4 regions of the Pantoea vagans genome follow, and region 4 is predicted to be linked to each of the others. Evidence: predicted binding sites of a transcription regulator. Region 4 holds the regulator's gene; each other region holds the start of a gene.
What was found. The regulator sigma-54, encoded in region 4, starts transcription at its own class of promoters, with help from an activator protein. The targets are predictions, from matches to a motif close to GTTGGCACANNTTTCGCTNT.
Positions count from the first base shown of each region.

Region 1: glnA (glutamate--ammonia ligase) is a predicted target of sigma-54. The motif match lies at 1,259-1,278, and genes of this name have one in related genera.
Region 2: glnK (P-II family nitrogen regulator) is a predicted target of sigma-54. The motif match lies at 1,277-1,296, and genes of this name have one in related genera.
Region 3: LK04_RS01070 (gamma carbonic anhydrase family protein) is a predicted target of sigma-54. The motif match lies at 504-523, and genes of this name have one in related genera.

Region 1 is NZ_CP011427.1:4,163,055-4,165,259, forward strand. It holds gene glnA (glutamate--ammonia ligase) at 1-1,111, opposite strand, end outside; gene typA (ribosome-dependent GTPase TypA) at 1,551-2,205, shown strand, end outside.
Region 2 is NZ_CP011427.1:2,966,284-2,968,488, forward strand. It holds gene amtB (ammonium transporter AmtB) at 1-852, opposite strand, end outside; gene glnK (P-II family nitrogen regulator) at 886-1,224, opposite strand; gene LK04_RS13915 (SmdB family multidrug efflux ABC transporter permease/ATP-binding protein) at 1,484-2,205, opposite strand, start outside.
Region 3 is NZ_CP011427.1:209,715-211,919, reverse strand. It holds rRNA gene LK04_RS01075 (16S ribosomal RNA) at 1-307, opposite strand, end outside; gene LK04_RS01070 (gamma carbonic anhydrase family protein) at 803-1,357, shown strand; gene LK04_RS01065 (DUF1488 domain-containing protein) at 1,333-1,581, opposite strand; gene aroE (shikimate dehydrogenase) at 1,578-2,205, opposite strand, start outside.
Region 4 is NZ_CP011427.1:3,570,829-3,573,033, forward strand. It holds gene lptB (LPS export ABC transporter ATP-binding protein) at 1-178, shown strand, start outside; gene rpoN (RNA polymerase factor sigma-54) at 227-1,660, shown strand; gene hpf (ribosome hibernation promoting factor) at 1,682-1,969, shown strand; gene ptsN (PTS IIA-like nitrogen regulatory protein PtsN) at 2,132-2,205, shown strand, end outside.

The DNA of each region.
Region 1 (2,205 bases), 590 kb from region 4:
CCAGGTATGGGTTAGCCGCTGGATCCGGGAAGCGCGCTTCGATACGACGAGCTTTCGGGCTTGCAACCACTGGAATACGGATAGAAGCAGAACGGTTACGGGCAGAGTAAGCCAGCATAACAGGTGCTTCGTAGCCTGGGACCAGACGCTTGTATGAGTTAGTGGTTGGGTTCGCCAGGGCGTTGATCGCTTTAGCGTGCTTGATGATACCGCCGATGTAGAACAGAGCAGTTTCAGACAGGCCGCCGTACTTGTCGCCAGAGAACAGGTTCACGCCGCCTTTTGACAGGGACATGTGGCAGTGCATACCAGAACCGTTATCGCCGAACATTGGCTTAGGCATGAAGGTTGCAGTTTTGCCGTACGCGTGAGCAACGTTGTGCACCACGTATTTGTAGATCTGAATTTCGTCAGCTTTTTTGGTCATGGTGTTGAAGCGGGTTGCCACTTCGTTCTGACCAGCAGTTGCTACTTCGTGGTGGTGAGCTTCAACCACCAGACCCATCTGCTCCATGGTCAGACACATAGCAGAACGGATGTCCTGAGCTGAGTCGACTGGTGGAACTGGGAAGTAACCGCCTTTCAGACCTGGACGGTGACCTTTGTTGCCGCCTTCGTACTCTTTACCAGTGTTCCATGCAGCTTCGATATCGTCGATAGCAACGTGTGAACCTGAGGTAGATGAACCGAAACGAATGTCATCGAACAGGAAGAACTCTGGCTCTGGTCCAAACAGCACGGTATCCGCGATGCCTGAAGAACGCAGGAACTCTTCTGCACGCTTAGCAATGGAGCGTGGGTCACGGTCGTAGCCCTGCAGTGTGCCTGGCTCGAGGATGTCGCAACGAATGATCAGGGTAGAGTCTTCGAAGAACGGATCCATCACCGCAGTGGTCGCATCCGGCATCAGCACCATGTCTGATTCGTTAATGCCTTTCCAGCCGCCGATGGATGAGCCATCGAACATTTTGCCTTCTTCGAAGAAGTCAGCGTTAACCTGGTGCGCAGGGATAGTAACGTGCTGTTCTTTACCTTTGGTATCGGTAAAACGCAGGTCAACAAACTTAACTTCGTGTTCGTTCATCATCGAGAGAACGTGTTCAGCGGACATACTCAACTCTCCTGGAAATGGTCATTATCGTCATGGTGAGAGAACTTCGTTGCCTGGAATGTGTCACGACTTCTGACCATTACCTAACCAAGATCTCGGCAAGCTCTTTCAACCGTTTTATAACTGTCGTTTTCGCTTAAAAGATATAAAGCGAATTCTGTGCCAACTTTATTACAATGGTGAAAATGGCGCTGTGGCGCGCTCTTTGGTGAGTCGACCACTGCACCAGTATGGATGATGCGCACTAATTTGGTGCTCAATGGATGAAATTGCGCACCAAAAAGGTGCAAAACACCATCACAGTGCAGATTAATGCACCGTTATTGGTGCTAAAAAACAGCACTATGAGAAACTTTAAGTGAATACTGTGATCATGTTCAGTCTTTCGCTTAATCCGTGTACAATACCGCGTTATTTCTATAATGCCTGAGGCAAAGCTGTGATCGAAAATTTGCGTAACATCGCCATTATCGCGCACGTTGACCATGGTAAGACCACCCTGGTTGACAAACTCTTACAACAGTCCGGTACTTTTGATGCCCGTACCGAAGCGACTGAGCGCGTAATGGACTCCAACGATTTGGAGAAAGAGCGTGGGATTACCATCCTCGCAAAAAACACCGCCATCAAATGGAACGACTACCGTATCAACATCGTTGATACCCCAGGACACGCCGACTTCGGTGGTGAAGTGGAGCGCGTTATGTCCATGGTGGATTCGGTGCTGCTGGTTGTAGATGCGATGGATGGCCCTATGCCGCAAACCCGCTTCGTAACCAAAAAAGCCTTTGCTCATGGTTTGAAGCCGATCGTAGTCATCAACAAAGTTGACCGTCCTGGCGCGCGTCCAGATTGGGTTGTTGATCAGGTCTTCGACCTGTTCGTTAACCTCGATGCGACCGACGAGCAGCTGGACTTCCCTATCATTTATGCTTCAGCGCTGAATGGTATCGCAGGTCTGGACCACAACGACATGGCTGACGACATGACCCCGCTGTACCAGGCGATTGTGGATCGTGTTTCTCCGCCACAGGTTGAAGTTGAAGCACCACTGCAGATGCAGATCTCGCAGCTGGACTACAACAACTACTTGG
Region 2 (2,205 bases), 600 kb from region 4:
CGCACCCAGCAGAGAAGGCTTGCCACGCATTGCCCACTCACCGAACACCCATGACAGCACCGCACCTGCAGTCGCTACAACGGTATTCAGGAAGGCCAGTGCAGCAATTTCGTTCGCTGAAGAGGCTGAACCGGCGTTGAAACCAAACCAGCCAACATACAGAATCGCTGTACCGGTGAAGACCATTGGCAGGTTGTGTGGTTTGAAGGCTTCTTTACCAAAGCCAGCACGTTTGCCCACCAGGTAAGCACCCACCAGACCGGCTACCGCGGCGTTGATGTGTACAACGGTACCGCCTGCGAAGTCCAGCGCACCATCTTGAGCCAGCAGACCGCCTGCCCAGACCATGTGTGCGATTGGCAGATAAGAGAGCGTCAGCCATACCACCACGAAAATCAGTACCGCAGAGAAGCGAATACGTTCTGCCAGTGCACCCACAATCAGGCCCACGGTAATACAGGCGAATGAAGCCTGGAACGCAACGTGGATATACTGATAGAAGCTACCCATCACCGCTTTCAGCTCGATATTTTTCAACATCGCCCACTGGAAGTTACCGAAGAAGGCGTTGCCTTCGCTGAAGGCCAGCGAATAACCGTAAATTACCCAGAGTACGCACACCAGTGAGAAAGTCACTGCGACCTGAGTCAGCATTGAAAGTACGTTCTTACCGCGAATTAAACCGCCGTAGAACAGGGCAATGCCCGGAATCGACATGAACAGCACCAGTGCGGTACAGATCATCATAAAGGCGTTATCCGCTTTGTCCGCAACGGCAGGTGCTGCCGCCATGGCCAGAGACGGTAACAGTGCCAGGCTGGTGAGGCCTAACTTAGTCATCAGTTTATTCATTTCTTTCCATCCCATCACAATTCAGAGCCCCAGTTACAGTGCTGCTTCGTCGGTCTCGCCGGTGCGAATACGAATAACGCGCTGCAGTTCTGCGACGAAGATTTTGCCGTCGCCAATTTTGCCGGTGTAAGCGGCTTTGCTGATGACATCCACCACTTCATCGAGTTGATCGTCCGCAATCGCGATATCAATTTTTACTTTTGGCAGGAAGTTCACGCTGTACTCGGCACCGCGGTAAAGCTCTGCGTGACCTTTCTGGCGACCAAAACCCTTCACTTCGGTAACAGTCAATCCCTGAATGCCAATGGAGGATAAGGCTTCACGCACGTCCTCCAGCTTAAATGGTTTGATTACCACGGTAACCAGCTTCATACGTTCCCCTCCGGATAATAAATTGAGTGAGTCTCGCGGACACGCAGAGATATAAGCAAACGCTGTGCCATAAATGAAAAAAGTGCGGAAGTCAGTGGCATAGAGGCGCTGGATAGCGCTTCGTTATGTGATGGGTAGCTCAATCTGGAGGATGGGGTAAAGAAAGGTGTTGCAATATTGCACTCCTTTGGTGCTTTCAGCCTCAAAGGAGTGCATCAATACAGAACAATCTGATAAATCTGCGCAAAAAAGGTGCAAATCACCCTTCAGCTTGTACGGGGATGCTCGCCGCGAGTTCATCACCCGCTTGTTGCAATTGATACATCTGCCAATAACGACCTTGTTGTGCCAGCAATTGCGCATGCGTACCGCGCTCGGCAACCTGGCCGCGATGCAGCACCAGGATTTGATCCGCTTCGGTAATGGTGGAGAGACGGTGCGCAATCACCACCAGCGTGCTGTGTTGACGCAGTGCACGCAAAGCATGCTGAATCGCCTGCTCGGTACCGGAATCAATGTTGGCGGTGGCTTCATCCAGAATCAAAATCTGTGGCAACGACACAAGCACGCGCGCCAGCGCCAGCAACTGTTTCTGTCCCACCGACAAATTATTGCCCTGCTCCCCTAAGCGCGTGTGAATGCCCTCTGACATTGCACGTGCTAAAGGGGCAAGCTGCACGGTTTCCAGCGCCTGCCACACCTGCTCTTCAGGAATATCGCGTCCCAAACGTACATTCGCCAACAGCGTATCAGCCAGAACCACCGGATCCTGTTGCACCATAGCGATACTTTGCCGCAGTGCCTCATGGGAGAGTTGCGGTAATGGGCGGCCATCCAGCTCAATACTGCCGCGCGTTACCGGGTAGTAGCCCATTAACAGATTCGCCAGGGTACTCTTACCGCTACCGGTATGCCCGACCAGGGCGATAAAGCCCCGCGCCGGTACGTCCAGATTAATATGGCTCAGCACATCGCGGTCAT
Region 3 (2,205 bases), 950 kb from region 4:
TGGTCATCCTCTCAGACCAGCTAGGGATCGTCGCCTAGGTGAGCCATTACCCCACCTACTAGCTAATCCCACCTGGGCACATCCGATGGTGTGAGGCCCGAAGGTCCCCCACTTTGGTCCGAAGACGTTATGCGGTATTAGCTACCGTTTCCAGTAGTTATCCCCCTCCATCGGGCAGTTTCCCAGGCATTACTCACCCGTCCGCCACTCGTCACCCGAGAGCAAGCTCTCTGTGCTACCGTTCGACTTGCATGTGTTAGGCCTGCCGCCAGCGTTCAATCTGAGCCATGATCAAACTCTTCAATTTAAAGCTTGATTTGCTGCAACAAGTGCAGCGATGCTCATCTGTAAAACGTCATAATGAATTTCATTATGTGTTCACTCGTGAGACTTGATATTTTTTACGTCCGGAGACGTTGATATCAATCCTGCGAGTGCCCACACAGATTGTCTGATAAATTGTTAAAGAGCGGTGCAATCAGCGCCTTAAGCTGCTGTTGCGAGGTGGCGTATATTACGCTTTCCTCCTTCAGAGTCAAACACTTTTTTCAGCGTTTTTCATCTGGCGGGGTGAATCACTTCACTCCCTGCTGAGCCGTCTGCGTTGTCGCTTTGCCGTCTCAGTGGTGGCGCATTATAGGGATCCGAATTATTTGCACAACCCCTTTTTTCGATCTTTTTAATCGACTGGCGAGTTTTCGTTCTTTTCGCTGCGATCGCGAGCGATCCGCTCAAAAATCATCTTGTTTGCCAGCCCTATAAGCCGCAGGCTAGGTACATAAAGTGCAAAAGGAGAAAGATCATGTCAGAAGCCCTACGACCTTATAAGAACCATTTTCCGCAAACTGGCGATCGCGTCATGATCGATCGCAGCAGCGTGATAGTGGGCGATGTGCAGCTAGCCGATGATGTCAGCATCTGGCCGTTGGTTGCTATTCGTGGTGATGTGAACAAAGTGGTGATAGGTAAAAGAAGCAATATCCAGGATGGCAGCGTGTTGCACGTCACGCACAAGTCCACCAGCAACCCAGAAGGTTATCCATTATTGATTGGGGAAGACGTGACGGTGGGCCACAAAGCCATGCTGCATGGTTGCAGTATTGGCGACAGAGTATTGGTTGGGATGGGATCGATTTTGCTTGATGGCGTAATTGTAGAAGAGGATGTCATGATTGGTGCCGGCAGCCTGGTGCCACCCGGCAAACGACTGGAAAGCGGCTATCTCTATGTCGGCAGCCCGGTTAAGCAGGTTCGCCCATTGAGCGAAACTGAAATTGCGGGCTTACTTTATTCATCAAACAACTATGTTGGATGGAAGAATGAATACCTCGATCAGGAGAGCCAGATCCAGCCTTGATCGTTGATCTCGTCTGCACGGATCAGCTGTTCGGCTTCCTCTTCCACATCCCAGCGATGAGCGCAAAACAGCGCCATCGCTTCTCCAGAACCAAATCGGGTATGCAACGCTTCAGAAGGGATGGCGCAAGTGAATCCCATTCCCTGAACCAGGACGGGAAAAACGATCGCTTGTTTCTCCTCATCCCAGTTTTCACGATCGGGAAAGTGGATCGCCTGATTCACTGTTGCATCGCTTGCTTTAATTGAGCAATCACCGGCGTGATCTCCGGCATCGTGCCGTGCCATAGCTGGAAAGCATGCGCAGCTTGCCCCACCAGCATGCCCAAGCCATCAGCAAGCTGGTGTGCGCCATGCTGCTGGCACCACAGCAGAAATGGCGTTAGCCCCTGCTGATAGAACATGTCGTAACAACGAGTCTGTGCGGAAATCAATGTATCCGGCAACGGCGGAACTTTGCCATCGACGCCACTGGAGGTGGCATTAATAATGAGGTCAAACGTGTTGCTGGATAAATCAGTAAAACGTGCAGCCTGAATATTCCCACTATGCTGAAATATCTCTGCCAACTCCTCAGCACGTTCAACGGTACGGTTGGCCACCACAACAGAACACCCCATAGAAAGCAGAGGCAAAATTACACCACGCGCTGCACCACCCGCTCCCACTAATAGAATACGATCGCCAGGGCTAATCATCTCTAATCGCTGCAGGTCGCTCAGCAGGCCGATGCCATCGGTGTTATCGCCGAACACGGAGCCATCCGCTCTTTTTTTCAGAGTATTAACCGCACCGGATAAGGCTGCGCGTTCACTCAGCTCATCAGCGAATTCCCACGCTTGTTGCTTG
Region 4 (2,205 bases):
GCGTGACAGCGGCCTTGGCGTGCTGATTACCGACCACAACGTGCGTGAAACCCTCGCCGTGTGTGAACGCGCTTACATCGTCAGCCAGGGGCATCTGATCGCACATGGCACCCCTGATGAAATTCTTGCAGATGAGCAGGTTAAGCGTGTTTATTTGGGCGAAGAGTTCAGACTCTGATAAGGTGTCGGAATACCCGACATTTGCTTAGGAAATTCTGGCCGGATTATGAAGCAAGGTTTGCAACTCAGGTTCAGCCAACAGCTGGCAATGACCCCACAGTTGCAGCAGGCCATTCGTCTGCTGCAACTCTCGACGCTTGAACTCCAGCAGGAACTGCAACTGGCGCTGGAAAGCAATCCGCTGCTTGAGCAAACTGAACTGCATGAAGAAGTCGATGCGCGTGAACATCAGGAAAGTGATGCGTTAGATACACGCGAAGCGCTCGAACAGAAAGAGATGCCGGAAGAGCTTCCGCTCGACGCCACCTGGGATGAGATCTACACCGCAGGCACGCCTTCTGGTACCGGTACGGATTATCAGGATGATGAGTTGCCGGTCTATCAGGGCGAAACCACCCAGTCACTGCAGGATTACCTGATGTGGCAAGTGGAGTTAACGCCGTTCACCGATACCGATCGCGCCATTGCCACCTCGATTGTTGATGCCATCGACGAAACCGGTTATCTCACAGTCAGCGTTCAGGACATTTGCGACAGTATTGGCGATGAAGAGCTGACGCTGGAAGAAGTCGAAGCCGTGCTCAAGCGCGTCCAGCGTTTCGATCCCGTAGGTGTTGGCGCACGTGACTTGCGTGATTGCCTGCTGGTGCAGCTCTCGCAGTATGCTGCAGACACGCCGATGCTGGCCGAAGCGCGCCTGATCGTCAGTGAACATCTTGATCTGCTGGCCAACCACGATTTCCGCAGCCTGATGCGCGTCACACGTCTGAAAGAAGAGGTGTTAAAAGACGCGATGTTGCTGATTCAGTCACTTGATCCACGCCCCGGGCAGTCAGTGAACACCAGCGAACCTGAATACGTCATCCCGGACGTTCTGGTACGCAAGAACGGTGCGCGCTGGACGGTAGATCTCAACGCTGACAGCCTGCCACGTCTGAAGATTAATCAGCACTATGCCGCGATGGGCGGTTCGACGCGCAATGACAGCGATAGCCAGTTCATCCGCAGTAATCTACAAGAAGCCAAGTGGCTGATTAAAAGCCTCGAGAGCCGCAACGATACCTTGCTCAAAGTCACTCGCTGTATCGTTGAGCAACAGCAGGCGTTCTTTGAACAGGGTGAAGAGTACATGCGCCCGATGGTGTTGGCGGATATCGCACAGGCCGTCGATATGCATGAATCCACGATTTCTCGCGTGACCACGCAAAAGTACTTACATAGCCCGCGTGGCATTTTCGAACTGAAATATTTTTTCTCCAGCCACGTCAACACCGAGGGCGGTGGCGAAGCCTCCTCCACGGCGATTCGTGCGCTGGTGAAAAAATTGATTGCCGCGGAAAATCCCGCAAAACCCTTGAGCGACAGCAAACTCACCTCCATGTTATCCGATCAGGGCATCATGGTGGCGCGACGTACGGTTGCTAAATATCGCGAGTCTTTGTCTATACCGCCATCAAACCAGCGTAAACAGCTGGTTTGACCGAATGAGGAAGGAAGACCTATGCAGCTAAACCTAACCGGACTGAATGTTGAGATAACCGAGCCACTGCGTGAATTTGTAAACAGCAAATTTGCCAAACTAGAACACTACTTTGATCGTATCAATCAGGTTTATATTGTTCTGAAAGTGGAGAAGGTGACGCAGATTGCGGATGCAACACTGCACGTCAACGGCGGGGAGCTGCACGCCACAGCGGAAGCGGAAGACATGTACGCGGCCATCGACGGGTTAATCGATAAGCTTTCCCGTCAGCTGACCAAACATAAAGACAAACTGAAAAAACACTAACCTTCATGCTTGCAGAGTGCCGATCGGTTTGGCACTCAGAGCACAAATGGGGCGGGATGACCGCCCCGTTTTGTCATCTGCGCAAGCGCCAACGGGGAACTCGCCATTGCGGTATGAATGGCGTTACCCTTATGGCTATGTGAACTCGCAAGTGAAACGATGATGAACAACGATCTGACACTGGAATTGAGCTCGGTCCTCACACTGGACTGTACCCGAAGCGGCGTACACTGCCA